2 regions of the uncultured Bradyrhizobium sp. genome follow, and region 1 is predicted to be linked to the other one. Evidence: predicted binding sites of a transcription regulator. Region 1 holds the regulator's gene; the other holds the start of a gene.

Region 1 (7,191 bases):
CGCGCGCTCTGCTCAGGACCCCACCCCGCATTGTCCTCCACCGACAGCCGCACAAACAACGGCTTGTCACCGGGCCACCAGGCGCGCACGGCTTCCGTTATTTCAATGAGAAAGCGCATCCGGTTGATTTCGGAGCCGCCATATCCGTCGGTGCGCTGATTGGAGCGCTCCGACAAAAATTCATGCACGAGATAACCGTGGGCGCCGTGCAGCTCCAGCACCTCGAAGCCGGCTTCGTGGGCGCGCCTGGCGGCGTTGCCCCAGGCTTGCACCAGATCTTTCACCTCGCCGCGCTCCATCGCGCGGGGGACCGGCCACTTTTCGCTGTGAGCGATCGCGCTCGGCGCAACCGGCGTCCAGGCGTCCCAGTCGTCGATGTCAGGCGTTCGCTGCAACGGCCGGTCGCCCTCCCACGGCCGGGTGGCGCGCGCCTTACGGCCGGAGTGACCGAGCTGAATTCCCGCCACCGCCTTTTGCTGCTTGATGAATCCGGCGAGGCGGCTCAGCGGCTCGATAAATGCATCGTCCCAGATGCCGAGATCGCCGACGGTACCGCAGCCGCGCCGCTCCACCTTCGTGGACTCGACAACGACAAGCCCCGCGCCGCCGGCCGCGAATTTGCCGGCATTCATCAGGTGCCAGTCGGTCGGAAAACCCTTTACTGCAGAATACTGATGCATCGGCGGCACCACGATGCGGTTGCGCAGCTCGACGCCGCGTATCGTAAATGGCGAAAACAGCAACACGTCGCTCATGTCCATCTCTGGCAGACCTGGTGATCGCGGCATTCCGAGCCGAACGGGGCGCGATTGATACCGCGAATGTCGCAGCATTCCCATAGCAGATCAACGGCTTGCGGTTATTGCGGTCACTGGATTTGACGGTAGCTGTTAGAATAGTTCGCAGGTTTTTCATTGCATCGGTTGAAAGGCACATGCGGAAATATTGATCGCCCCGGTTGCACGATGTAGCATGGTGCCTTCTGCAACGGATGCGCCGGCCGAAGCGCGGCCTACAGTTGCCGCAGCGGAACGGCGCTGCTCTTACCAACAATGGATTTTTCAAATGAAATACGAAATCCTACCTGACGACACCGTCGACCAGAACGGCGTGGTATTGCACCGGATCAGACGCATAGCGGACGGGGCGCTCGGCGGTTACGTCCAGAGCGAAGCCAATCTGGACCAGGCGGGGTCATGCTGGCTGCTCGACCAGTCCCGGGCCTACGGCACGGCCACCATCAAGGACAATGCGCAGGTCTCTGGTACGGTGTACGACAGCGCCGCTGTCTCCGGTAACGCGGTGGTCACCGGACGGGTTTTTGGCCAGGGCAAGGTCATGGACAACGCAGTCATCCGCGGACAAGTCTATGAGAATGCAACCGTGAAGGATTTCGGCACCATCTACGGCGAGGCGTATGGCAACGCCGTTGTCGAGGATCACGCCATCGTCTTCGGCACGATCTCCGGCAACGCAGTAGCGAGCGGCCATCAAATCATTTTCGGTGCCAAGCACTGATCGGATCTGGTTCGGCGGACGCCGTTAACGTTGTCTGGCGCAGCGAGGGTTCTTGTCCGACCGCCGGTTCTCGCGCATACCGAGGCAATGCCCGCGCCCTTGCTTTCTCCCGGCTCTGCCGATGCGCTGCTGTTCGATCTCGGCCGCGTCGTGATCGACATCGATTTCGGCCGCGCCCTTGCCTGCTGGGCCGGCCATGCCGGCTGCGCGTCCGCGCGCCTGATCGAGCGCTTTTCGCCTGACGAGGCCTACAAGTGTCACGAGCGCGGCGAGAGTTCGGACACCGAATTCTTCGCCGCCTTGCGCGCCTCGCTCGGTATCGACATCACCGACGCGCAGTTTCTCGAAGGCTGGAACGCGATCTTCGCCGGCGAAATGCCCGACATCGCGCCGCTGCTGGCGCGGGCGGCGCGGCACCTGCCGCTCTACGCCTTTTCCAACACCAATCGCGCCCATGAGGCGCATTTTACACGCCGATACGCGGAAGTCCTCGGCCATTTCCGAAAGTTGTTCTTGTCCTCGACCATCGGGGTCCGGAAACCGGACCCCGATGCCTATGATCGTGTGGTGAAGGAGATTGGCGTGCCTGCGTCACGCATTGTGTTTTTCGATGATCTCGCAGAAAACATCGAGGGCGCGCGGGCGCGCGGGTTGGCCGTCGTTCATGTCGGATCAACCCGCGACGTGGCGGACGCGCTGGCCGCGCTGGGAATTTAGGAGATTTTGGTGGCACTGATGCCGGTGGCCGACGCGCTGTCAGCGGTTCTCGCGGGTGCCGAGGCTCTATCCCAGGAGATGGTCGCGCTCGATGCGGCGCATCACCGCGTGCTCGCACGCGACATCGCCGCACGAAGGACCCAGCCGCCGCAGGCGATGTCCGCGATGGACGGCTATGCGGTGCGTTCAGCCGACGCCTCAACGGTCGCCGCACGGCTGCGGGTGATAGGCGAGGTCGCCGCGGGCCGACCGTTCGAAGCGGCGTTGCACGCAGGAGAAGCGGTACGGATTTTCACTGGCGGGGTGATCCCGCAAGGCGCCGACGCCGTGGTGATCCAGGAAGATACGGTACGCGACGGCCCCATCATCTCCCTCACCGAACCGGCGGTCATGGGGCGGCATATCCGCCCGGCCGGCGTCGATTTCTGCGAAGGAGACGTGTTGCTGCGTGCCGGCCGCCGCCTCACCGACCGCGACCTGTCGCTGGCGGCAAGCATGAATTATCCGCAACTCGGCGTGCGACGCCGGCCCAAGGTCGCCGTGCTCGCCACCGGCGATGAATTGGTGATGCCGGGTTCGACGCCCGGCCCCGGCCAGATCGTATATTCGAACGGCTATGCGCTGCGGGCGCTGGCCCGCGCCGAGGATGCCGACACTGCCGACCTCGGCATCGCCGCCGATACGGTCGCGGCCACTACCGACGGCATCCGCCGCGCGCGAGATGGGGGCGCCGACATTCTCATCACCATCGGCGGCGCATCGGTCGGCGACCATGATCTGGTCAAGCGAGCGCTGCAGGCCGAGGGCGTTTCGATGGCGTTCTGGCGGATTGCGATGCGGCCCGGCAAGCCGATGATGCACGGCCGGCTCGGCTCCATGCGGGTGATCGGCCTGCCCGGCAATCCGGTGTCATCCTATGTCTGCGCCTTCCTGTTCATGGTGCCGTTGATTCGGGCGCTGTCGGGCCGTTCGGACGTTCATCATGCAACGGAAACGGCCGTGCTGGGACGCAATCTCGCCGCCAACGATGCCCGCGAGGACTATCTGCGCGCGCAGCTCGAAGAACGCTCCGACGGTGGTTTGGTCGCCACTCCCGTCAACCACCAGGACAGTTCATTGTTGGGAAATCTCGCTGCGGCGCGGGCGCTTGTGATCCGTTCACCGTTTGCTCCCGCGGCGTCCGCTGGATCGCCCTGCGTCATTCTCAGGCTGCCGACGTGATGCTCCACGCACCTGCCTTGCTCGAAAACTTCGTTTTGTTGACGTGAAATTAAGTGGTTGCGGAACACATATGGAACATATAGGGTCCGTTCATGATTTGTTTCGAGTAATTCGCCCGCAACGGAGTCTCCCCGACTTCTCGAAATCGAACGGCACTATCAAATTGAGGATTGGCCGAGATGCTCACGCGCAAACAATATGAACTCCTGCGATTCATCAATGAGCGGTTGAAGGAGGCCGGCGTTCCCCCGTCTTTCGATGAGATGAAGGACGCGCTGGATCTGCGTTCCAAGTCCGGCATCCACCGGCTGATCACGGCGCTCGAAGAGCGCGGCTTCATTCGCCGCCTCCCCAATCGCGCCCGCGCCATCGAAGTCATCAAGCTGCCGGAACTGTCGGGCAATGGCGGCAGCAACGGCCGGCGCGGCTTTACCCCTAGCGTGATTGAAGGCAACCTTGGCAAGGTCCGCCCCAGCACCGGCGGCAGTTCGGAGGACGATTCCAGCCGTCCGGTGTCGGTGCCCGTGATGGGCCGCATCGCGGCCGGCACTCCGATCGAGGCGCTGCAGACCCGCAGCCATACCATCAGCGTGCCGCCGGACATGCTCGGCTCCGGCGAACACTACGCGCTTGAGGTCCGCGGCGATTCCATGGTCGACGCCGGAATCCTCGATGGCGACATGGCGCTGATCCAGCGCAACGAGACCGCCGAAACCGGCGACATCGTGGTCGCGCTGATCGACGAGGAGGAAGCGACGCTAAAACGCTTTCGCCGCCGTGGCGCCTCGATCGCGCTTGAACCCGCCAACACCTCGTATGAAGTCCGCATCCTGCCGCCGAACCGGGTGCGGATTCAGGGCAAGCTGATCGGGCTCTATCGGAAGTATTGAGCGGGCTGGCGGCTAATCTTCCATCTGCAGATCGGCTTCGGCCGGGGTCGCGTCGAGGGGACGCGCCGCCGCGGGACCGGGATAGCTGTTTTCCGGTTCGGTTGGCTCGCCAGCCGCCGGCGACCAGGGGCGATCCGTCCCGTCCGGCTTGGCCGCATCGATCACAAAACCGCCCGGGGTTCGCCGCAAGCTGGTCGCAAGACGTTTTTGCAGCAATTCCCGGCCGATCACCAGCGCCTTGCATCCAAACGGAGCCTGTCGCGCTGTGATGATGACCGCGGCGCGTCCGCAATCATCCGACAGCGCCTCGGGCCGCAGCACCAGTGCTGCGAACGTCCCATCCGCCAACGGCGTCACGCAACCCGCTGCGTCGCAAGAGACGCCGCCGCTAAGCGAAACAGCCTCCGGGATCCGCGCGTCCGCGTCCGCTGCGAGCCATTCCTTGACCAGGAACGTATCCTTTGCAGTCCGCATCAGATGCAGGCGCCCGTCTTTGCCTCGCACGCCGACATTGCGCGCATCGCCCGAGATCAGAATGTCCGGCCGGGGCGCGCAGAGCGCCCATACAATCGCGATCCCAAGGGCGCCCGCGCCGCTCCAGCGCAACGGCGTCCTCAGCAGGCCGAACAGGATGATCCCCGCGGTCGCCGCAATCAGCGGCCCGGTGCCGAATGCCACCATGCGGCCGATGGCCCCGGGCAGTGCCGCGACCCATTGCGCGACCGTGATCATCCAGTCGATGCCGAATTCCATGATGCGCCAGAACACGCCGTCGAAGCCGAACGGCATCGCGACAAGGCCCATCATCCCGGCCGGCATCACCATCACCGACACCACCGGCATCGCCGCAAGATTGGCGACTACCCCGTACGGTGTCACGCGATGAAAATGAAACGCGGCGTAAGGCATGGTCGCAAGGCCCGCGACCAGCGATGCCAGCGCCAGCATCGCAATCTCGCGCCCACCCCATAAGGCAGCCCGCGCGGTGGCCGAATGGTCCGTCGCAGCGAACAGCGCTGGCATGCCCGTCTGTACCAGCGCTACCAGTCCCAGCGTCGCTGCGAACGACATCTGGAAGCTCGGATGCACCAGCGCTTCCGGCGCAATCGACAGCACGATCATCGCTGCCACCGCCAGGGTGCGGAACGTCACCGCGCGGCGGTCGACCATGACCGCAATCAGAACCACGGCGGTCATGAAGAACGATCGCTGAGTCGCAACCTCGGCGCCGGACAGCAGAAGATAAAACAGAGCCGCCGCCAGCGCCGCGGCGGCAGACCACTTCTTGATCGGGAACGTTACCGTCAAGGTCGGAACCAGAGCCAGCGCTGCACGGACCGCGAAGAACACCACGCCGGCGACCACCGCCATGTGATATCCCGAAATCGACAGCACATGACCGAGGCCGGAGATGAACATCGCGTCGTTCACCGGCGCCGAGATGGCGTCCCGCCGCCCCGTCAGCAGGGCGGTCGCGATGGCGCGGCTATCGCCGCTGAGAACCGTGCGGATCCGCGCGTCAATGGCGTCGCGCAGCCCTTGCATGAAGGCCGCATAGCGCAGCGACACGCCGCGGCTGAACGGCGGATCCAGGGTCTTGATGGCGCCCATCACGAAGCCGGACGCACCGATGCCCTGAAAATACATGTCGCGGGCGAAATCATAACCGCCGGGCCGCAGCGGCGCCAACGGCGGCAGCAGCCGCGCCTTCAGTTCGACAAAGCTGCCGACCGCGGGCGCGGTGGCCTTTTTCACGGAGAGGCGGACGCGCGCCAGTTTGGTCTGTTCGCGCGGGCTGTCCATCTGCACCACCCGCAACACGAAGCGGTCAGTACGTTCACGCTCCTCCCGCGTCTCGACAAAACCTTTCAGCGACACCGCATAGATCGGCCGCGCCAGCACGCCATGGGCGACCCGCGCCGTTTTCAGCGTTGCGGTGGCGAAGCCTGCCGCCAATGCTGCCATCATGACGATTGCAGGAAACGCCTTTTGCCGCCGCAACAGCCATGCCGCCGCGCAAAGCACCGCTGCGGTGGCGGCAACCGCCCAGGCAACCGGCTCGCGATCGGCGGCGAAGTAAAACGCAATCCCGGCCCCGAAGGCGACCGGTATCCATGGCAGCAACCGCCCGGCGCCGGCCTCGGCGCGCACCCAGTTTCGCAACTCGGTCCCGAGCGAAGACCATGCGCGATACCCCGAGGGGGCGAAGCCGCCGGCCCGCACCGCCCCGCGCGGCGGCCAAGTCCCCGCCTTGCTTCGGCTGCCTCCCCACTCCGCCACGGCGCATGATCCTCAAGACAGTGCGCCCATCAGAAATGAATTGAAGGATCGCCGCCAGCAACCGGCAGTTTAGCCTTTGCCAACTTCCTTCGCGAACGTATCGCGCAGGCCGATGGTTCGGTTGAACACGGGGTGACCAGGCGCCGAATCCGGATCGCGGACGAAATATCCCTGCCGCTCGAACTGCATCACCTCGGACGAATTACCCTCGACGATCCCAGGCTCAACCCGCGCATCGGCCAAAAGCTCGAGCGATTGCGGATTGAGGTCGGCGGTGAAATTGGCGGCGTCCGGCGTGGGCTTTACAAACAGCTGGTTGTAAAGTCGGATTTCGGCCGGCACCGAATGCGCCGCCGACAGCCAGTGCAGCGTCGCCTTCACTTTCCGCCCGTCGGGCGCATTGCCGCCTTTGGTCGCCGGATCATAGCTGCAGCGCAGTTCGACGATCTCGCCCGCGGCGTCTTTCACGACTTCCCGGCAGGTGATGAAATAAGCATAGCGCAGCCGCACCTCGTTGCCCGGCGAAAGCCGGAAGAATTTCTTTGGCGGGTTCTCCATGAAGTCA
Region 2 (7,191 bases), on a different contig from region 1:
GCCCGTCATCGTCGAGGACGACTGCTTTATCGGCGCGCGCTCGGAGGTCGCCGAAGGCGTGATCGTGCGCAGGGGAGCGGTGCTGGCGATGGGGGTGTTTCTCGGCCAGTCAACCAAGATCGTCGATCGCCAGACCGGCAAGATTCATATCGGCGAGGTGCCGGAATACGCCGTGGTCGTGCCGGGCTCGATGCCCGGCAAGCCGCTGCCCGACGGGTCACAAGGGCCGTCGCTCGCCTGCGCCGTCATTGTCAAGACCGTCGATGAACAGACCCGCTCCAAGACCAGCATCAACGAGTTGTTGCGGGATTAAGTCAGACTTGCCCAATGACCGACGCGCTCTCCATCGCCCGCGACCTGCTGCGCTGTCCCTCGGTAACGCCGGATGACGCCGGTGCACTCGGCGTGCTCGAAAGTATCTTGAAAGCCGCCGGCTTCGACGTGCATCGCGTGACCTTTAGCGAGCCCGGCACCGCCGATATCGATAATCTTTACGCCCGCATCGGCAGCGGCGCACCGCACATCACCTTCGCCGGGCATACCGACGTGGTGCCGGCCGGTGACGAGGCTGCCTGGACGCACGGCCCGTTCTCGGGCGAGGTGAAGGACGGATACCTGTATGGCCGCGGCGCCGTCGACATGAAGGGCGGCATCGCCTGCAGCGTCGCGGCGGCGCTCGATTATCTGGCGGCGAATGGCGGGCAATCGAAAGGTTCTATCTCGTTCCTGATCACCGGCGACGAGGAAGATATCGCTGTCAACGGCACCGTGAAACTATTGCAGTGGGCGGCGGCGCGTGGGGAAAAATTCGATCACTGCGTGCTGGGCGAACCCAGCAACGTCGAGCAACTCGGCGACGGCATCAAGGTCGGCCGGCGCGGTTCGCTGTCGGGCACGCTTACCGTCGACGGCGTCCAGGGCCACGTCGCCTATCCGCACCGGGCGTCAAACCCCGTGCCGGATATATCGGCGTTGATTATGGCGCTGAGCAACGAGCCTCTCGACCATGGCAGCGCACATTTCCAGGCGTCCAACCTCGAATTCACGTCGGTCGATGTCGGCAACACTGCGAGTAATATAATCCCCGGGCAGGCGCGCGCCAAGTTCAACATCCGCTTCAACGACCACCACACCCGTGACTCGCTGCGCGCATTGATCGAGCAGCGCATGACTAAGGCGGCGGGCAACCGGATACGTGCGCGGATTGCGTGGGAGCCGTCGAACGCCGACGTGTTCGTAATCAAGCCGGGCGCGTTCACCGATCTTGTTGTCGCGGCGATTGAGGAAGTTACCGGGCGCAGGCCCGACCTCAACACCGCAGGCGGTACATCGGATGCCCGCTTCATTACTCGCTATTGTCCGGTGATTGAATTCGGTCTGGTCGGCCAGACCATGCATCAGATCAACGAACGCACTCCGGTCGCCGATCTGGAAAAGCTGACGAAAATCTATCGCGGCGTGCTGGACCGGTATTTTGGATGACATCTCGGGCTGTCATCCTGCGCGAACGCGGGTGATCGGCCGGGCGACTAATATTCCACCCGCACCAGATACAGCCCGTCGGGCGGCGCGACCGGGCCGCAGGCGGCGCGGCGGCGGGTGGCGAGCGCGGCTGCGAGGTCATCGGCGCTCCAGCGCCCCTCGCCGACCCATACCAGCGAACCGACCATCGAGCGCACCTGGCTGTGCAGGAATGACCGCGCCGAGGTGACGATGTTTACATTGTCGCCGTCGCGCGCAACATCGAGCTGGTCGAGGGTCTTTTCCGGCGATCTGGCCTGGCACTCCGTGTGGCGAAACGTGGTAAAATCGTGCTTGCCGATCAGGCGTTGCGCGGCATCGTGCATCGCGGACGTATCCAGCAGCTTCGGCACGCGCCAGACATGCCCGGCATCGATCGCGAGGTTGGCGCGGCGATTGACGATGCGATAGAGGTAATGCCGCCGGATCGCGGAGAACCGCGCTTCGAACATATCAGGCACGATCTCCGCGCTGAGTACACCGATCGGATGCGGCCTTAAGTGCGCGTTCAGGCCGTCGCGAAGCCGGCCCGGCGCGAAGTGTTTTGCGATGTCGCAATGCGCCACCTGCGCCAGCGCGTGCACGCCCGCATCGGTGCGGCCCGCGCCGTGGACGCGGACGTGCTCGCCGCAGATCGCTTTGACCGCGGTTTCCAGCGCACCCTGCACCGACGGTCCATTCTCCTGGATCTGCCAGCCGGAGAACGGCGCGCCGTCATATTCGATGGTGAGCTTGTAGCGGGGCAATGGTCTATCTCGTTGTCATTGCCGGGTGTGACCGGCAATCCATCCTCTTTGAAGAGTCTTGTTTTCGAGATGGATACGCGGGTCAAGCCCGCGCATGACAAAATCGAATTTTGGCGGGCGCGTTAACTCATTTGGGCGGGTGGCTTGAGCGGGGTGCCGCGCAGAAAATCCGCCGCCTTCATCGGCTGCTTGCCGGCGCGCTGCAGTTCGATAATGCGGATTGCGCCCTCCTTGCAGGCGATGGTCAGGCGATCGTCGAGCAATTCGCCTGGCATGCCCGGACCCTGGGCGAGTTTGCAGCGCAGGATTTTCACCCGCGTCTCGCCTTCGATCGGCATTTCACACCACGCACCGGGAAACGGCGACAGTCCGTGGATATGTCGCAGCACCGCGCGCGCGGGCTTGTCCCACTCGATCCGGGACTCGGCTTTCTCGATCTTGGCCGCGTAGGTCACGCCGACTTCGCCTTGCCGGGTGAGCCGCAGTTTGCCGCGCTCGAGCGCGTCCATCGCACGCACCATCAAACCGGCGCCGAGCGGGGCCAGCGCGTCATGCAGATCGGCCGCGGTCATCGCGTCCGTGATCGCGATGTGTTCGGCCATGGCGACGCCGCCGGTATCGAGACCGACATCCATCTTCATTACCATCACGCCGGACTCGCAATCGCCAGCCATGATCGCGCGGTTGATCGGCGCCGCGCCGCGCCAGCGCGGCAACAGCGAAGCGTGCAGGTTAAAGCAGCCGAATCGTGGCGCATCGAGAATAGCTTGCGGCAGGATCATGCCATAGGCGACCACCACTGCTGCGTCAGCCTGGTGCGCCGCAAATTCCTGCCGTGCTTCCTGGGTCCTTAAAGTCGTCGGAGTGAGCACGGGAATGTCGCGCGCTCCAGCTTCCAGCGCTATAAGCGACGGTTGTAATTTCAGGCCGCGTTTCGCCGGCTTGGCCTGCCGGGTATAGACCGCCACAATCTCATGCCCGCGCTCCGCAAGCGCGCGCAACGTCGGCACCGCGAATTCGGGCGTGCCCATGAAAATCAGACGAAGCGGCATTGTTTGAAGGTGTCCCGCAAAAATATGGTTTACGCGTCATGGCCGGGCTCGTCCCGGCCATCCACGTCTTGCTTGCCCAGGCCAAAGACCTGGATGCCGGCACACAGCCGGCATGACGGGCTGAAAGTCCGCGTTCCTACTCCGCCGCCCGTTTCGCAGCCTTGGTAAATTTCTTCAGGACCCGGTCGCGTTTCAGCTTCGAGAGATAGTCCACGAACAGCACGCCGTTGAGATGGTCGATCTCGTGCTGGATGCAGGTGGCGTAAAGGCCGTCGGCGTCTTCCTCATGCATCTTGCCGTCCAGGTCCATGAAGCGCACCCGCACCCGCGCCGGCCGCTCCACCTCCTCGTAGTATTCCGGGATCGACAGGCAGCCTTCCTCGTAGGTCGACCGCTCTTCCGACGACGACAAAATCTCGGGGTTGATGAACACCCGCGGCCGCGGCTTGCTCTCACCGTCGTCTTCCTTCTTGGCGAGGTCCATGGTGATCAGGCGAACCGGTTGCGCGACCTGGATTGCCGCCAGCCCGATGCCGGGCGCGTCGTACATGGTCTCGAACATGTCATCGGCGAGCTTGCGCAGCTCCGCGGTGACCTTCGCGACTGGCCGGGAAACGAGCCGCAACTGCTTGTCCGGAAGGACGATAATTTCACGGATTGCCATGGCGGGCGATTTAATCTGCTGCCTTGGCGGGGTCAATGCGTCCGGCGCGGGCAATTAACCCCGTCTTAACCATGAAAATCAGGCCGCCGTTAACCATCAAAATCAACCTCGCATTAACCATAAAAATTATCCTTTTATTCACCGCAAATGTTCCCTCTTCGTTCGTCGCGGCGCCCGAATCGGTTACAACGGCGGAATGAACGACATTCTTTTCATGATCGGCGATGCGCCGGTCCGCACCGGCGCGGCGCTGATCGGCCTCGGCGCGCTGGCGCTCATCCTGCTTCTAACCATCACGGTCGCGATCGCGCGCTCCGGCAGCCTAGGCGCCGCGCTGGCGATGGCGCAGGCGATTCGCGCCGACGAACTGGAGCAGCGCCTCGGCGAGATGATGCGCATCCAGAACGAGTCCACCGGGCGCGTTCATGAGATGGGACAGGCACTGGTGGGCCGGCAGGCGGAAATGGCGCGGGCCGTCAATGAGCGGCTGGATTCGGTGACCCACCGCGTCGGGCAGTCGATGGAGCAGACCACGCGCAACACCATGGACTCGCTACGCGCGCTGCACGAGCGGCTCGGCATCATCGACAACGCCCACAAGAATCTCACCGACCTCACCTCGCAGGTGACGACGCTGCGCGACGTGCTCGCCAACAAGCAATCGCGGGGCGCGTTCGGACAGGCGCGGATGGAGTCCATCGTCCAGGATGGCATGCCGAAGGACTCCTACGCCTTCCAGCACACGCTCTCCAACAACAAGCGGCCGGATTGCGTGGTGTTTCTGCCCGACCAGCGTCCGCTGTGCATTGACGCCAAATTCCCGCTCGAGGCAATGACCGCGCTGCACGACGCGCGATCGGACGACGAAAAAAAATCGGCCGCCCAGCGGCTGCGCGTCGACGTCATGAAGCATGTCACCGATATCGCCGAAAAATACCTGATCCCCGGCGAAACCCAGGACACCGCGCTGATGTTCGTGCCGTCGGAATCGGTCTACGCCGAAATCCACGACGGTTTCGACGACGTCATCCAGAAGGCCTATCGCGCCCGCGTGGTGCTGGTGTCGCCGTCGCTGCTGATGCTGGCGATCCAGGTGATGCAGCAGATCCTGAAGGACGCGCGGATGCGCGATGCCGCCGACCAGATCCGCACCGAGGTCATGCATCTCGGCGACGACTTGAGCCGCCTGCGCGAGCGCGTGCTGAAGCTGCAGAACCATTTCGGCCAGGTGAACGAAGACGTTCGGCAAATCCTTATTTCGGCCGACAAGATCGAAAAGCGCGCCGGCCGGATCGAGGAACTCGATTTCAGCAAGACCGACGCGCCGGAGCCGCCGCGCATCGTCAAAACCGACGGTCCGGGCCTGTTTCCACGCCTGCCCCGCAAGCTGCGGGCCGGCGAGTAGGTCTCAACGCTCAGCTAGAGCGAGCCCGGAATGACGGACGCGGTTCAATGCGCCTCGTCCCAGTTATTCGCCGCCCGTGCGTCGACCTGCAGCGGCACCGACAGCAGCACCGCGGGAAACGGCGCGTCCTGCATGGTGTGCTGCACCACCGGCAGCGTCGCCGCCACCTCTGCGTCGGGCACCTCGAAGATCAATTCGTCGTGCACCTGCAGCAGCATCTGCGCCGAGAGTTTCTTCTCCGCCAGCGCGTCCTCCATCCGGATCATGGCGCGGCGGATGATGTCGGCTGCCGTTCCCTGCAGCCGCGCGTTGATGGCGGCGCGCTCGTTGAAGGACCGCACCGAGGCGTTGCTGGCCTTGATGTCCGGGTAATGGCATTTGCGGCCGAACAGCGTTTCGACATAGCCGTGCTTGCGGCAGAAATCGCGCGTTTCATCCATATAGGCGCGGATCCCGGGAAAGCGCTCAAAATATTTCTTGATGTAAGCCGAGGCTTCCTCTCTGGGAATGCCGAGCTGGTTGGCGAGGCCGAACGCCGAGATGCCGTAGATGATGCCGAAATTGATCGCTTTGGCCCGGCGGCGCACCTCGTTCGGCATGTCCTTGACCGGCACGCCGAACATTTCTGAGGCAGTCATGGCGTGAATGTCGAGCTTGTCGTGGAACGCCTGCTTCAACACCGGAATGTCGGCGATTTCGGCCAGCAGCCGCAATTCGATCTGCGAATAATCAGCCGACACCAGCTTGTGGCCCGGCGCCGCGATAAAGGCGCGGCGGATTTTGCGGCCGTCCTCGGTGCGCACCGGGATATTCTGCAGGTTCGGCTCGTTCGATGACAGCCGCCCGGTGGTGGTCGCCGCCAGCGCATAGGTGGTGTGGACGCGATGGGTCTGCGGGTGCACATAGGTCGGCAGCGCGTCGGTGTAGGTCGACTTGAGCTTCGACACCTGCCGCCATTCAAGGATCTTTTTCGGAAACTCGTGGCCCTGTTCGGCGAGTTCGTCGAGGACCTGCGCGGTGGTGGACCAGGCGCCGGTCTTGGTCTTGCTGCCGCCGGGCAACGCCATCTTGCCGAAGATGATGTCGCCGATCTGTTTCGGGCTGCCGACATTGACCAGCTCGCCCGCGATCTCCTGAATCTCGGATTCGACTCGCGCCGCGGTCTGCGCGAAATCGGCCGACAACCGCGACAGTACCGGGCGGTCGATCGAGATACCGCGTCGCTCCATCCGCCCGAGTACGCCGACCAGCGGCCGCTCCAGCGTTTCATACACCGCGGTCATGCGCTCGGCGGCGAGCCGCGGCTTCAGCACCCGCCATAGCCTTAAGATGACATCGGCATCCTCCGCAGCGTACGCGGTCGCGCGATCGATCGCGACCTGGTCGAAGCCGAGCTTGTTCTTGCCGCTGCCGGTGACCTCGCCATGGCTCAACACGGCATGACCGAGCCGGCTTTCCGCCAATGCATCGAGCCCGTGCGAATTGCGGCCGGCGTCGAGCGCATACGACATCAGCTGCACGTCGTCATGGTTGCGCATGAAAATGCCATGCTGCGCCAACATCACGGCGGTGAATTTGACGTTGAACCCGATCTTCAGAAACCCTGCCGATTGCAGCAGCGGCCGCAGCGCGTCGAGCGCATCGGAGATCTTGACCTGCTCCGGCGCCAAGCCCGCGGCGAACAATCCGTCACCGTCGCCGGACTGCTTGTGGCCGAGCGGAATATAGCAGGCGTCGTTGGGCGCGAGCGCCAAGGCGATGCCGCACATCTCCGCCTGCATCGGATCGATCGAGGTCGCTTTG

Evidence for each region. The regulator LexA, encoded in region 1, represses DNA repair genes until DNA is damaged. The targets are predictions, from matches to a motif close to TGTTCNNNNTGTGTTCNG.
Region 2: a site for LexA is predicted at 4,132-4,149, ahead of ACFE72_RS10275 (DNA recombination protein RmuC). Genes of this name have one in related genera too.

The regions. Positions count from the first base shown of each region.
Region 1 is NZ_CAXUNQ010000035.1:14,443-21,633, reverse strand. It holds gene ACFE72_RS16700 (NADH:flavin oxidoreductase/NADH oxidase) at 1-755, opposite strand, end outside; gene ACFE72_RS16695 (hypothetical protein) at 1,066-1,518, shown strand; gene ACFE72_RS16690 (HAD-IA family hydrolase) at 1,606-2,235, shown strand; gene glp (gephyrin-like molybdotransferase Glp) at 2,245-3,456, shown strand; gene lexA (transcriptional repressor LexA) at 3,636-4,346, shown strand; gene ACFE72_RS16675 (ComEC/Rec2 family competence protein) at 4,359-6,626, opposite strand; gene ACFE72_RS16670 (glutamine--tRNA ligase/YqeY domain fusion protein) at 6,696-7,191, opposite strand, start outside.
Region 2 is NZ_CAXUNQ010000014.1:50,322-57,512, reverse strand. It holds gene dapD (2,3,4,5-tetrahydropyridine-2,6-dicarboxylate N-succinyltransferase) at 1-313, shown strand, start outside; gene dapE (succinyl-diaminopimelate desuccinylase) at 328-1,482, shown strand; gene truA (tRNA pseudouridine(38-40) synthase TruA) at 1,530-2,267, opposite strand; gene fmt (methionyl-tRNA formyltransferase) at 2,390-3,319, opposite strand; gene def (peptide deformylase) at 3,456-3,983, opposite strand; gene ACFE72_RS10275 (DNA recombination protein RmuC) at 4,180-5,388, shown strand; gene polA (DNA polymerase I) at 5,433-7,191, opposite strand, start outside.